DNA from 2 places in the Blautia sp. MCC270 genome. Region 1 is predicted to be linked to the other one. Evidence: riboswitches for the same ligand, from Rfam matches in the RefSeq annotation. Region 1 holds a riboswitch; the other holds the start of a gene.

Region 1 (7,837 bases):
TCAGTAAATTACGAAAGGAAGAAACAAATGAGTGACTTATATTCAGAGCTTCTGGTAAAAAAGAAGCAGACAGCGAAAGATCTGGTTGTGAAATACGGTCTGATAGCGCTGACGGTGATCATGGTCCTGGGAGGCCTTGTGCTGAATGTACTTTTGCTGGTACCGGCTATTGCACTTGGTATTGCATGTTATTTTGTAATACCGAAGACAGATCTGGAGTACGAGTATCTGTTTGTTAACGGAGAACTGGACATTGATATGATCATGTCAAAATCAAAAAGGAAAAGAGTGAAATCGCTCCAGCTTGCGGAGGCAGACCTTGTGGCACCATTAAAGTCCCACAGAATGGACTATTATAATGGCAATCAGAAGATGAAAGAGTATGATTTTTCATCAGGAATTGAGGATCATAAACGCTATGCAATGATCATAAGAGACAGTGGAGAAACCTGCAAAGTGATCCTGGAACTGGATGACGCACTTGCAAATACCATGAAAAATTCTGCACCAAGTAAAGTTTTTTTGGATTGACATGAATCTTGTTTTTTGTTACACTAGTTCACAAATTTAAAATATCTTACACAAGGGAGGAAATGCAATGGGTACTATTATTGGTGAAGGCATTACGTTTGATGACGTCCTTCTGGTTCCGGCTTATTCTAAAGTGATTCCGAATCAGGTAGATGTTTCAACGTATTTAACCAAGAAAGTAAAGCTGAATATCCCCATGATGAGTGCGGGAATGGACACAGTTACAGAGCACAGAATGGCAATTGCCATGGCCAGACAGGGTGGTATCGGTATCATCCACAAGAATATGTCCATCGAAGCACAGGCAGAAGAGGTTGATAAGGTTAAACGTTCTGAGAACGGTGTTATTACAGATCCATTTTATCTTTCACCGGAGCATACACTGAAAGATGCCAATGATCTGATGGCGAAATACCGTATTTCCGGTGTTCCGATCACAGAAGGCAGAAAGCTTGTAGGTATTATCACAAACCGTGATCTTAAATTTGAGACAGATTTCAGCAGAAAGATCAAGGAGTGCATGACTTCTGAAGGACTGATCACAGCCAAGGAAGGAATCACACTTGAGGATGCCAAGAAGATCCTTGCGAAATCCCGTAAGGAGAAATTACCCATTGTAGATGACGACTTTAATTTAAAAGGACTCATTACCATCAAGGATATCGAGAAACAGATCAAATATCCGCTTGCAGCCAAGGATGCACAGGGACGTCTTCTCTGTGGTGCGGCAGTTGGTATCACAGCCAATGTACTTGCACGTGTAGATGCACTTGTGAAAGCGAATGTGGATGTAATCGTAATTGATTCCGCACATGGTCATTCTGAGAATATCTTAAAAGCAGTCCGCGAGATCAAGGCTGCATATCCGGAACTTCAGGTTATCGCAGGTAACGTTGCAACAGGAGCAGCTACCAAGGCACTGATCGAAGCTGGTGTAGATGCAGTTAAAGTTGGTATCGGACCTGGATCTATCTGTACCACACGTGTTGTTGCAGGTATCGGTGTACCGCAGGTTACTGCTGTTATGGATTGCTATGAAGTAGCCAACAGCTACGGAATCCCGATCATCGCAGATGGTGGAATCAAGTATTCCGGAGACATCACCAAGGCTATCGCGGCAGGCGCCAATGTCTGCATGATGGGCAGCATGTTTGCTGGATGCGATGAGAGCCCGGGAACATTCGAGCTCTATCAGGGAAGAAAATATAAAGTATACCGTGGAATGGGATCTATTGCAGCTATGGAGAACGGCAGCAAGGATCGTTACTTCCAGGAGAACGCCAAGAAGCTTGTTCCAGAAGGTGTTGAAGGACGTGTTGCATACAAAGGACACGTTGAGGATACCGTATTCCAGTTAATTGGCGGTTTAAGATCCGGTATGGGTTACTGCGGAGCAGAGAACATTGAGAAGCTGAAAACAACAGGCAGATTCATTAAGATCTCCGCTGCATCTCTCAAGGAGTCACATCCACATGACATCCATATCACAAAAGAGGCTCCAAACTACAGTGTAGATGAATAATAAAGGAAAAAAAGGTAAGACCGGTAAAAAGTCACCCAGGCCGTCCCATAGCGGGCGGCCTGTTTCCGTAAAGAAAACTTCCTCCGGGTCTTCCAGAAGAAAAAAGAAGTCTTTGAGAAAAAAGAACCCGATCAAGATCCTACAGAGGATTGTGCTGATATGTATCATTGTGATCGTTGCTTTTGCTGCGTGTGCGTTAGGATACGCATTTTTTGAGATGCGCATGGAACAGAGTGAAACTCAGTCCGGACAGGAAGAAATATCCGGGAATGCCAGCGGAAATGGCGGACCGGAACAATGGCAGGCAGAAGGAGCACCTTTTATTGATGTGGAGCTTCTGACACCGAATTCCTATTCCAGACCACAGATTTCTATCGAACAGGTAAATTATATAGCCATTCATTATACGGCCAATCCGGGATCTACTGCCATATCCAACCGGAATTATTTTGAAAATCTTGCGACAACGCAGGACAACAAAGTCAGCAGTCATTTTGTGATAGGTTTGGAGGGAGAAGTGGTACAATGTATTCCCACTTCAGAAATATCCTATGCCACAAATTCCAGAAATGTAGATACCATATCCATTGAATGCTGCCATCCGGATGAAACAGGGCAGTTTAATACAGCAACCTATGATTCGGCGGTAAAGCTGACAGCGTGGCTTTGTACACGCTTTGGACTGACTTCGGATCAGGTGATCCGTCATTATGATGTCACAGGTAAAGACTGTCCGAAGTATTACGTGGAAAATCCCGATGCATGGATCCAGATGAAATCAGACATTGCAGCACAGATCCAGACAGATTATGCATTACAGGGGAAATAAAGTGTTATTGTTTATTTTGTGAGCAACAAGAAGTCTGGAAAAATAATTTCTGAAAATAGGGGCTTGAAAATTAAGAAGAAGTATTGTAGTATAACAGCAGAAGCTGCATGACTGGCGGAAAGTAGGATTACCTACAGGGAGTGCAGTGAAGTGAGAAGCCGACCGCCTGGGCAGCCTGATAAGGGGTGTCCAGGCGGTTTTTTGTTACCGTTCATATCCTGGGATAAGCCCCGGGCCTTACATTAGACAAGGAGGACTGTGAAAAATGACGACATTTTCACTTGAAAAAGAACTGAAAGAAAATTCCTATCCGGGAAGAGGAATTGTGATCGGACGTTCCGCTGACGGGAAACATGCAGTTACTGCATATTTTATTATGGGAAGAAGCGAGAACAGCAGAAACCGTATTTTTGTTGAGGATGGGGAAGGAATCCGTACACAGGCTTTTGATCCGTCCAAGCTTACAGACCCGAGCCTGATCATTTATGCACCGGTACGTGTCCTTGGAAATAAGACCATCGTAACAAACGGTGATCAGACAGATACGATCTATGAGGGAATGGACAGACAGCTCACCTTTGAACAGTCTCTCCGCAGCAGAGAGTTTGAGCCGGATGCGCCGAACTATACACCTCGTATTTCAGGTGTTCTTCATGTTGAAGACGGTAAATTCAATTATGCGATGTCTATTTTAAAGAGCAATAACGGAAATCCGGATTCCTGTCTTCGTTATACATTTGCCTATGAGAATGCGGCGGCAGGACAGGGACGTTTTATCCATACTTATAAATGCGATGGAAATCCACTTCCAAGTTTCGAGGGAGAGCCGAAGCTGGTAGAGATCCCAAGCGATATTGATGAGTTTACGGATCTCCTCTGGAAGAGCCTGAACCAGGATAATAAAGTTTCTCTCTTTGTTCGTTTTATTGACATTGAGACAGGAAAATATGAATCCAGGATCGTAAACAAGAATAAATAAGAAAATAGGGATATCACAGAGAACGGAGGAGCTTTTTCATGAAAGAATTACAGTTAAAATACGGATGTAACCCAAATCAGAAACCATCAAAGATCTATATGGCAGATGGAAGTGAGCTTCCGATCCAGGTACTCTCCGGAAGACCAGGATACATCAACTTCCTGGATGCCTTTAATGGCTGGCAGCTGGTACGTGACCTTAAGAAAGCAACCGGACTTCCGGCAGCAACTTCATTTAAGCATGTATCTCCGGCAGGTGCTTCCATCGGACTTCCGCTGAATGAGACACTGGCAAAGATCTACTGGGTAGGTGATATGGACTGGAAGAATTTTTCCCCGCTTGCATGTGCGTATGCAAGAGCAAGAGGTGCAGATCGTATGTCATCATTTGGTGATTTTATTTCTCTTTCTGATGTCTGCGACAAAGATACCGCAATGCTGATCAAGAGAGAGGTTTCTGATGGTGTGATCGCACCAGGATATACAGAGGAGGCTCTTGAAATTCTGAAGCAGAAGAAAAAAGGCAATTACAATGTGATCCAGATCGATGAAAACTATGTTCCAGAACCTTTGGAGCACAAACAGGTATTTGGAGTCACCTTTGAGCAGGGCCGCCAGGAGCTGGCAATTGATGATGCGCTGATCTCCAATATTGTAACAGAGAATAAAGAGCTTACGGAAGAAGCCAAGAGAGATATGAAGGTTTCTCTGATCATCCTGAAATATACACAGTCCAATTCTGTATGCTTTGTTAAGGACGGACAGGCTATCGGCGTTGGTGCAGGACAGCAGTCCCGTGTACATTGTACACGCCTTGCAGGTCAGAAGGCAGATAACTGGTATCTCCGTCAGTGTCCGAAAGTACTGGAGCTTCCGTTTAAAGACACGATCACACGTGCGGAGAGAGATAATGCCATTGATGTTTACATTGGTGAGGAATATATGGATGTCCTTGCAGATGGTGCATGGGAAAAGACATTCACAGAGAAGCCGGAAGTGTTCACAAAAGAAGAGAAGAGAGCATGGCTGGATGGTCTTACCGGCGTGACACTGGGATCCGATGCATTCTTCCCATTCAGTGATAATATCGAGCGCGCATATAAGAGCGGTGTAAAATATATTGCAGAGCCGGGTGGATCTGTACGTGATGACGCAGTTATCGATACATGTAATAAGTATGGAATGGTGATGGCATTTACAGGAATCCGCCTTTTCCACCACTAAAAGATGCATGCCTTGGCCATGATATGCAGCTGAAATAAAAGATAAAAAATATAAAGTCCCGAATCTGAATTTCTGGAAAAAAGAGATCAGACCCGGGACTTTTTGATCGAAAAAGGATAGTTTTAAAAATAAAAAAGAACTCTGAAAAACTCAGAGTTCTGAAGAGCGATAGACGGGGCTCGAACCCGCGGTCTCGACCTTGGCAAGGTCGCGCGTTACCAACTACGCCACTATCGCATATGTCTTATCGTTTCAAGTGTTTCCCTCAGCGACAAGACATATATTAGCATAGATTTTATATTCTGTCAAATGTTTTTTGGAATTTTTTTGAAATTATACACAACATATAAAGTTTATTCCAGACGTCTGAAATAGAACTTGTATATGACAATATTTCGGTGGTTTATGAGTTATTGTCTAAGTGGTAATAGCGCAAAACATGATCCGGATAGTATTGGTCACCATAGTCCCATGGACCGGCAGGATCATGAAGGGGATCATCTTCATCACGTTGTGTGCCGCCGCTTGCCATCTGAGCAAAGGCCTGAGCACTTTGGGCCGTCCACACAGTCTGACCGTTTTCTTCCAGATAAGCAAAATAGGAATCGGCTCCGAAATTGTATGCCTGCAGAGCCAGACGGATTTTGGAAAGATCAGTCGGACCGGTACAGACGGCCTTTTCCAGAGCATATTTCAGTTCCTGGATGCCACAGGAAATAGAGTAAGAAGGATCTGTGATACCATTGGGCTGCTGAGGATATCTGGTGTTGTAGGCTCCTTCTGAGGACTGCATGGGATCGGTACCCTGTCCGGAGCTTTCCTGCATCATCACAGCCAGGATCAGGTCTACATAGTCGGACATATCATATTGTGCTGCTTCGCTGGAAACCTCATCGCGATAAGCTTCACAGGCTGCATTGATCTGATGGGTTTCCTTCTGCCTGCCGGAAAATTTGGAAAAACGCAGAAGGATACAGCCCACGATCAGCAGAAAAAGACATGTCAGAAAGATCTTCTGCCTTCGCACCTGCTGTACACGGAGTTTGTGGCGCTGTTTTTTAGTAAGGGTTGGTTTCTTGTGTTTTGTATTCATATAAGTATTGTATCCGTTACGGATAGATTTGACCAGTTAAAAAATATGATCTTTTTGTTAAAAATTTCTGAAGACTGTCCTGTGAAATTGCAAAATATGATCTGATATGCTATGATAGTCGGGACAAACCGTAGAATGCCGGAATAAAGGAGGCAAGATTTCATGCGAAAAAAGCTTCTGGCAGTTATTTTATGTGCTTCTATGCTTTTCCCTGCATCCGTATCAGCAGAGGTACTGGGATATGAAGCAACATTGGATACATATACAAAGGAGAAAAAAACACCTCAGCAGTTTCAGATCGATGATGGGGCGGGAAATACAGTAAATGCTCTGGCGAAGAGTGATACGCTTTATGTTACAGCGAAAAATACGGAAATCCGGTCCAATCCGGGAGACAGTGGTACAGAGCTGCGTTCTGTGATCCTGGGAACGAAGCTTGAAAGAGTTGCAGTCTGTGACAATGGCTGGAGCAAGGTGACCTTCCAAAAGAAAGGTGAGGACAAGATCATCGGTTATGTTTCGGACAGCGTGCTCAGTGATACGGAGATCGTAAATAAATTTACAGATACAGTTACAGCGGCACAGGACAGTGATATCCTGGATTATCCCGGCAAGAAGGACGGAGAGGTTGTAGGAGAGGTCCTTCAGGATGATGAGCTGAAAAGAACAGGTACGGTAGATGCTATCTGGAGCAGGATCGTTTACACAGATGACAGTGGTTCAGATCACGTCGGCTATATTCCGACCAGCTGTCTGGAAGGTTATCAGGCTACGGAAGTGGCCAAGGCAGAGCAGGAAAAGAATACAAAAGCAGGATCCCTTACTAAGAGTTCCGGGGAGGGCGTTTTTGCGGATGCGGTGGATGGTGTAACTTCCACAGGTGGTTCCGGAAGTACCGCAGCTGGCGTACAGATCGGAACGCCGGTATCAGTATCTTCGGACGCGACATTGAAACCACTGGGAACATTCCGGATCACGCATTATTGTCCGTGTAGCATCTGCTGCGGACCATGGGCGAATGGAATTACTTCCACAGGAGTAACGGCCACTACCAACCGTACGATCGCAGTGGATCCGAGTCAGATCCCATACGGTTCCAAAGTAGTGATCAATGGACAGGTTTATGTTGCAGAGGACTGCGGAGGAGCGATCCGGACCAATTGCATTGATGTATATGTGGCAACACACTCCGAAGCAGAGCAGAAGGGCGTGTTTTATACAGAAGTTTATTTGCTTCAGTGATCAGAAAAAGACTGCTGTAGATTCCACAAGGGATTTGCAGCAGTTTTTTGTATAAAAAAACTCTGACCAGCAGAGGCTATTCTGCGATCAGAGTAAAAAAATAATGCCCAGAGCCGGAATCGAACCAGCGACACGAGGATTTTCAGTCCTCTGCTCTACCAACTGAGCTATCTGGGCATGTCTCTTTCGAGTACTTTGTTACTTTAACACATTTATGTAGAGAATGCAAGGAAAAAATAAAAAAAGCAGATGTTTTTCTGAAAAATCTGATTTTCAAAAAAACATCTGCAATATTATGGCTACAGATTTATCTGGCAGCAAGATAGATTTTTTCCATATCTTTCATGTTCAGCTGTTTGAACACACCGATGGTACGGGTGTCTTCAAAGCTGCATTTAAACGCTAGATCATGGATCTC
Region 2 (7,837 bases), on a different contig from region 1:
CTTTTTATTCGGTATTTAATAAAGTTTCCGTTTTTCGTTACAGAGTAGATAAAGAAAAATGTGTTCACTGCGGAAAATGCAGAAATATCTGCCAGATGGAGGTCGATCCGACGGAAAATCCCAACAGTGCAGAGTGCATCCGATGTGGAAGATGTAAAAAGATATGTCCGACACAGGCAATCCGGTGTGGGTTTGCAGGCAAACCCTGATACAGAAAAATACGAAAACGGTACAGCTTATAAAATATAAGGTGTACCGTTTTTTGCAGAAAACTACTTTTCCATATTATCTATCAGTAACATATTCAGCTGTTCCCAGCGCTTCAGATCTTTTTTTGTAAAAAGCAGCTGGTGGCGGAACGCTTCGGTAAGCTCCTGTGGTTTTAAAGTGATCACACATTTGAATGCGCAGGGCATCAGATCCGCACTGGAAATCCCACACAAAAGTCCTGTTGTAAAATCTCGAAGCTCCAGAGGATTAAAAATGTACAGGAGATCTTCTTCCAGTGGGTTATACTGATTTACAAAGGAAAAACGGATCAGCATATCACTGTAAAGAACTTTTCCGGTGTAAAAAATCTCACTGCTTCTTCCGTTGGCAGAAACAGAACAGATCGTTAAGGTTGCTTCGTATTTTCCGGATTCGCCTTTTTTTTCATAAATATCGATGACGCCATCCTTCGTACGCTGATAGCGTCCATCGTAAAAGTAAAAATATAGCCGCTGTGCCTGAAAAAATGGGCTTTTTTGTCCTTTTCCCGGTGCATTGGACGGTTTACTGGCTGTTTCAGGAATACCAGTGGTAAGCTGGGACATAGATACCTGGAGAATCTGGCTGATCTCATATAAAGTTTCGATATCAACGGAGATATCTCCATTTTCATATTTGCATACGGTAGCTCGACTTTTATGGATGGCATCTGCCAGATCTTGCAGAGTCATCTTTCCGGCTTTTCGGTATTTTCTTATTTGTTCACCTACATAACAGGTAAAATTACTCATTTTGTTTCCTCATACTATCTATTTTTCTTATTAATTTTTATTGTATACGATTATATCGGAAAAACCGGTATTTTGTAAAGTAGTAAGAAACTTTTTTGAAATAAAATTTCGTAAAAAGAAACTTCTGCCATTTGCACTTATCTTTATTTAAGGTAAGATATGGCTGTTAGGCTGAAGGTTTCAGCCTATATCAAATATATACTTGAAGAGGGGAAATTGAAATGAAAGAAAAAGGAAGTAGCTTTTCCGGCTCAATAGGCTTTGTCCTGGCGGCAGCCGGAAGTGCAGTAGGAGTTGGAAATATCTGGAGATTTCCATATCTCTGTGCCAAAGATGGCGGAGGACTTTTCCTGCTGGTTTATCTGGTACTGGTACTGACTTTTGGATTTGTACTGTTGACAACGGATGTAGCACTTGGGAGAAAGACAAAGAAAAATGCATTGAGGGCTTTTGAATCTCTTGATCCAAAGTGGAAATTTTTAGGAAATTTAACGTTTATGGTTCCGGCATTGATCATGACCTATTATTCTGTTATCGGTGGATGGATTGTAAAATATTTTTTTACTTATATTATTTCTGATGGGAAAGATGCGGCTTCAGATGTATACTTTACATCATTTATTACATCAGATATTGCACCTGTTGTATTTATGCTGATCTTTCTGGCATTGACTGCCTGGATCGTATTTCGTGGTGTGGAAAAGGGAATCGAAAAGTTTTCCAGGATCATTATGCCGGGGCTGATTCTTCTGATCGTGATCATTGCCATTTTTTCACTGACACTGTCCCATACTGATACGGATGGAACTGTCCGCACCGGTATGCAGGGGCTGGCTGTTTACCTCAAACCGGATTTTCATGGATTGACGGTAAAACGCTTCCTGGAGATCCTTCTGGATGCGATGAGCCAGTTATTCTTTTCCTTAAGTGTATCTATGGGAATCATGATCACATATGGTTCTTATGTGAAAAATGAAGTTAATTTAAATAAAGCAACAAATCAGATTGAGATCTTTGATACCGGCGTTGCGTTTCTTGCAGGAATGATGATCATACCGGCTGTTTTTGTATTTCTCGGAAAGGATGGAATGGCTTCCGGCCCAAGCCTGATATTTATCTCACTGCCAAAGGTTTTTGATGCCATGGGAGTATTTGGCCGTCCGGTGGCAATTGCATTTTTCCTGATGATGGGATTTGCGGCACTGACTTCCTGCGTGTCTGTCATGGAGACACTGGTTGCAAACTGCATGGAACTTTATCATAAACCACGTAAGAAAATGTGTGGTGCTGTCGGAATTTATTCTCTTGTTACAGCAGTACTGATCTGCCTTGGTTATAACAAACTGTATTTTGAACTTAAACTGCCAAATGGTTCCGTTGGACAGCTTCTGGATGTGATGGATTATATCAGCAACAGTTTTCTGATGCCGTTTATCTCACTTTTGACAAGCATTCTGATCGGCTGGGTGATCGGCCCTGACTGGATCATAGGAGAAGTGGAACGAAATGGGGAACACTTCAAACGGGCAGGGTTATATCGCTTTATGATCCGTTATGTAGTGCCGGTTGTAATGCTGATATTATTCCTGGTATCTACAGGATTTGCAGATTTGATTTCATAAGTGTGGTAATATGTTTATGGCGTCTGGACAGTCGCATTAACGGATGACCAGTACAAGATACGATTAAATAACAGAGGATTTGATGAAAAAAGATATGTACGAATGTTGGAGAGAAAACTAATACATAGAACGGAAATGATTCAGAAAATTAGACTTAGCTCACTTTAAAAGTGAAAAAATAATTTGATAATTTCTTGACAAGTACTAATAAATATGTTAGTATTCAATCATCAAATTAATAAAGTCTTCGGTGACTGACGGAGTTGTGGGATAACCACGAGGGAGCCGGAGATTCGATGAGTCGACCGTCTGGGCAGTATTTGAAAAACTTCAGATACTGCTCTTTTTTATGGGATAAAAGATGCAGACGGTTGCAGCGGAGAAAGGAGAACATTATGGGATTTAAAAGTGACATCGAGATTGCACAGGAGTGCACAATGGAGCCAATTACCAAGATTGCAGAGAAAGCAGGTATTGATGACAAATATCTGGAGCAGTATGGTAAATACAAAGCAAAGATCGACTATAATCTCCTGAAAGAAACAGACAAAAAAGACGGCAAACTGATTCTTGTGACAGCTATCAACCCGACACCGGCCGGGGAAGGAAAAACAACTACAACGGTAGGTCTTGCAGATGGAATGCAGAGACTTGGAAAAAATGTTATGGTAGCTCTTCGTGAGCCATCCCTGGGACCGGTATTCGGTGTCAAAGGTGGTGCGGCAGGCGGCGGCTATGCACAGGTAGTTCCGATGGAGGATATCAACCTTCATTTTACCGGTGACTTCCATGCAATTGGTGCGGCAAACAATCTTCTTGCAGCAATGATCGACAACCATATCTTCCAGGGCAATGAGCTGAACATCGACCCGAGAAAGATCACCTGGAGACGCTGCGTGGATATGAACGACCGTCAGCTTCGTAATGTAGTAGACGGACTTGGCGGTAGAACAAACGGTATGCCGCGTGAGGACGGATATGACATTACCGTAGCATCTGAGATCATGGCAGTTCTCTGTCTGGCAAGTGATATCAAGGATCTGAAAGAGAGACTTTCCAGAATCATCATCGGATATACTTACGGTAAGGTTGCTGAGCAGAAACCGGTAACAGCAGGAGACCTCCACGCAGAGGGTGCTATGACAGCACTTCTGAAGGATGCCCTGAAACCAAACCTTGTTCAGACACTGGAGCATGTTCCGGCAATCGTTCACGGCGGACCATTCGCAAACATCGCTCACGGATGTAACTCCGTAACCGCTACAAAGATGGCTATGAAGCTTGCTGATTATGCGATCACAGAGGCTGGATTCGGTGCTGACCTTGGAGCAGAGAAATTCCTGGATATCAAGTGCCGTATGGCAGGTCTTACGCCAAGTGCCGTTGTTATCGTAGCAACCGTACGTGCTCTGAAATATAATGGCGGTGTTGCAAAAGCGGATCTTAACAATGAGAACCTCGAGGCTCTTGAAAAAGGTATCCCGAACCTTCTGAAGCATGTAAGCAATATCAAAAATGTATACAAGCTTCCATGTGTGGTAGCTATTAACGCATTCCCGACCGATACCAAGGCAGAGCTTGATTTTGTGGAAGCAAAATGCAAGGAGCTTGGCGTAAACGTAGCACTTTCAGAGGTATGGGCAAAAGGTGGCGAAGGCGGAATCAAGCTCGCTGAGGAAGTAATCCGTCTTGTTGAAGAGCCGAATGACTTCACATATGCTTATGAGCTGGAAGGCTCCATCGAGGACAAACTGAACCAGATCGTACAGAAGGTTTATGGTGGAAAGAAAGTGGTTCTTACAGCAAATGCCCAGAAGCAGGCGAAACAGCTGGAGGCACTTGGATTTGGCAACTGCCCGATCTGTGTGGCTAAGACCCAGTACAGCTTAACAGACGACCAGACAAAGCTTGGTGCTCCGACAGATTTCGAGGTAACAGTAAGAAATCTTAAGATTTCCGCAGGTGCAGGATTTATTGTTGCACTGACAGGTGAGATCATGACCATGCCAGGTCTTCCGAAAGTACCGGCAGCAACCAAGATCGACGTAGACGAGAGCGGTAAGATCACAGGACTGTTCTGATATAAAGTATAGAGATTTTTTGAGGGGAATTCAGATAAAAAGCGGTAGAGCCTGCAAAAATAGAGGCTCTGCCGCTTTTTATATTGTTGTGGAGAGAGTATTGAAAAACTTTTAAAAGCAGGAAAAACACTGGGTTTGACGATCCCGTGATACGAATTTGATACGAAAACCCCCGGAAGTGGTCGAGACTTCCGGGGGTTCTTGTTCCGTTTATGTAAGGTGGTTTAATCCTTTAGGCTGTTACTGCCTGTCGTTTCTGTCCAGCCTAGCCACAGTTGCCATAACAGAAACAAAGAAAGTAATTATAGAACTTGTCATAGGACTTTACATCCTTTCAGCTGGAGGTTCGGCAGCAACAGCATTATAGCATGTTCAAAACAAAAATGGTATAATATTATAAATTGTCAAGAATATCAGCAATCTCCTGCTGCTTGTTGGGATAAAACTCACAATGTCGAGGAAATCGCAGAGGGGACGCGCATGTGACATTTGTGTTAATTAAGAGGAATGCTATAGAAAATATTGTAGAGATAAATGAATGTGGGGGGGAAAATATGGTATACACATGCAAATATAAATCGCTAATCGGAGATATTTTACTTGCCGCAGATGAAATCGGACTTACCGGTTTGTGGTTTGAAGGACAGAAATATTTTGCAAATACACTTCCGGAAGATTATGTTCCACAGGAAACGAAAATTCTCACAGAAGCAAAAAAATGGCTGGATGTATATTTCTCCGGTGAAGAACCGAACTTTACTCCACCACTTCATCCGAACGGTTCAACATTCAGAAAGGCAGTGTGGCAGATTTTACTGGAGATTCCCTACGGACAGACGATTACATATGGAGAAATTGCGCGCAGAATTGCAGTGATGAAAAACACTTCCCATATGTCCGCCCAGGCAGTAGGCGGTGCGGTTGGACATAATGAAATTTCCATTATCATTCCCTGCCATCGAGTCATAGGAACAAATGGAAGCTTGACGGGCTATGCTGGAGGAATTGACAAAAAAATTTCACTTCTTAAGCTGGAACATACAGATATGAGCTGTTTGTTTATTCCAAAGAAAGGAACTGCACTGTAAAACTCAGGCTGAGAGGACGGTCTGGTGCAGGCGTCCACGAAAAGAGAGATATTTTATTTATGAAAGCATGCTATGAAAATTGCCAGCAGGATTTCGGAGGAATAATTATGGGAAAAATACTGGATGAAGATTTAATCTACGAGATACTGTCCGTGGTGGAAGAGATACCTGAGGGAAAAGTGGCCTCCTACGGACAGATCGCACGTCTGATCGGGCGGGATAAAAATTCACGTCTTGTAGGAAAAGTCTTAGGTATGGCAGAATTTTACGGGAAGTATCCCTGCCACAGAGTTGTGAACCATGCAGGGCGTACTGCACCAGGCTGGAGAGAGCAGAAGATGCTTCTGGAAGACGAGGGTGTGGAGTTTAAGGCAAATGGATGTGTAGATATGAAGCAGTATCAGTGGGAGGAGTAGTGTTTTATGAATTGTAGAAATATGATGCTGATGCAGATCCCGGAGCTTACAGAAGTTCTGAAGCTGAAAGCAGGGGAAAACGGTCTGGAGTAGTCTGTACGATGGGGCTATTTTGCAGACTGCCTGCAGTGCATCAAAAGTGAATACAGGATTGAATAACTATATCCATGGAGGAGAATTCGTAGTTCTGACAAATCCCAGTGTCACCAACGACAGCCGGAAACTCGTGCTGGAGGAAAAGGACAGAAACGCCGCAGAGCAGCTGTCTTCCTCTATTATGGATGCAGAACATTTAAGCTGAGAGCGTGTGATGGCACAGGCCAGATATCTGAACCTTGCACCGCTTACCATGACCGATGAGCAGATGGAGAAAGGACTTGAGATCTTTGAAGCTTCTCTGAAAGAGGCATTAGAAGCATAGATTAATAGAAAGTTACTCTGTAATAGAAAGCTACTCTGTAACAGAAAAATAAAACATGCTTGACAAACCATAAATTCCTCATATAATTATCAATGGTAATTAACTAAGATAATTATATGAGGAGTTTTTTTATGACAAATGAAAAGATCAAGCGGATGTTTGATGCGTTTTATCAGGCAAAGCGGATCCGGGATATGCTTCCGCCACTGCCCCAGGGGGTGATGCCATCCTACATACAGTATCTGGATGTGATCCATTCTCTGCAGAGAGAAAAAAAGGATATCCGGCTCTCTGATATCAGTGATGCCATGAACCTTCCGCGTCCGGGTGTTACCAGAACAGTGAAAGAAATGGAGACAAAGGGATATCTTCAGAAGCTTACGTCTCCGGATGACGGGCGCGTTACTTACATTTCCATAACAGAAAAAGGAGAGATGCTTTCCAGGAAGTATGATCAGGATTATTTCAGCAGTCTGGCGCCCTATCTTTCAGAGATTTCCGAAGAAGAAGCAGACAATATGATCCGGACCATCGGGAAATTTTATCAGATCATGTGTGACAGGAGGGAACATTATGACAAATGATAAGGCAGATTTTACCCAGGGAAATATCCTGAAGAAGCTGGTTGCATTTATGATGCCGGTACTCGGTGCGCTGATCCTGCAGGCTGCCTATGGTGCGGTCGATCTTCTTGTAGTTGGAAGATTCGGTTCCACATCCGGACTGTCAGCGGTTTCCACCGGAAGTCAGGTACTGAATCTGGTTACCTTTGTAGTGATCCAGTTTGCTATGGGTATCACAGTTCTGATCGCACGTTATCTTGGAGAAAAAAGACCGGAGCAGATTGGCTCCGTTATCGGTGGGGCTGCGATCGTCTTTACCATGATATCTGTCGTGCTGTTTATTGTTATGGTAGGTTTTGCACATCCGATCTCCGTGCTGATGCAGGCACCGGAAGAAGCGGTAGCGCTGACTGCATCTTATGTACGGATCTGTGGCAGCGGAATTTTCTTTATTGTTGCGTATAACCTGCTGTCTGCTATTTTCCGTGGTCTTGGTGACAGCAAATCTCCGCTGCTATTTGTGCTGGTGGCATGTATTGTAAATGTGATCGGAGACCTGGTACTGGTAGCCGGCTTACATATGGATGCAGCAGGAGCAGCTATTGCTACGGTTTCTGCTCAGGCCTTAAGTGTTGTATTTGCAGT

Evidence for each region. Region 1 has a riboswitch for ZMP and ZTP ahead of GPK58_RS06580 (IMP cyclohydrolase). Riboswitches for the same ligand answer to the same signal wherever they lie in the genome.
Region 2: it holds a riboswitch for ZMP and ZTP, as region 1 does, so the genes downstream of both, GPK58_RS05210 (formate--tetrahydrofolate ligase) here and GPK58_RS06580 (IMP cyclohydrolase) in region 1, are expected to answer to the same signal.

What each region holds. Positions count from the first base shown of each region.
Region 1 is NZ_WQQD01000017.1:49,116-56,952, reverse strand. It holds gene GPK58_RS06595 (DUF6106 family protein) at 28-531, shown strand; gene guaB (IMP dehydrogenase) at 599-2,053, shown strand; gene GPK58_RS06585 (peptidoglycan recognition protein family protein) at 2,166-2,882, shown strand; ZMP/ZTP riboswitch at 2,980-3,061, shown strand; gene GPK58_RS06580 (IMP cyclohydrolase) at 3,148-3,861, shown strand; gene GPK58_RS06575 (phosphoribosylaminoimidazolecarboxamide formyltransferase) at 3,900-5,084, shown strand; tRNA gene GPK58_RS06570 (tRNA-Gly) at 5,249-5,321, opposite strand; gene GPK58_RS06565 (lysozyme family protein) at 5,488-6,177, opposite strand; gene GPK58_RS06560 (3D domain-containing protein) at 6,340-7,419, shown strand; tRNA gene GPK58_RS06555 (tRNA-Phe) at 7,524-7,596, opposite strand; gene GPK58_RS06550 (iron-containing alcohol dehydrogenase) at 7,727-7,837, opposite strand, start outside.
Region 2 is NZ_WQQD01000015.1:71,718-79,554, forward strand. It holds gene GPK58_RS05195 (4Fe-4S binding protein) at 1-209, shown strand, start outside; gene GPK58_RS05200 (helix-turn-helix domain-containing protein) at 273-1,001, opposite strand; gene GPK58_RS05205 (sodium-dependent transporter) at 1,223-2,623, shown strand; ZMP/ZTP riboswitch at 2,864-2,945, shown strand; gene GPK58_RS05210 (formate--tetrahydrofolate ligase) at 3,019-4,704, shown strand; gene GPK58_RS05215 (methylated-DNA--[protein]-cysteine S-methyltransferase) at 5,259-5,792, shown strand; gene GPK58_RS05220 (MGMT family protein) at 5,900-6,208, shown strand; gene GPK58_RS05225 (hypothetical protein) at 6,360-6,509, shown strand; gene GPK58_RS05230 (MarR family winged helix-turn-helix transcriptional regulator) at 6,761-7,213, shown strand; gene GPK58_RS05235 (MATE family efflux transporter) at 7,203-7,837, shown strand, end outside.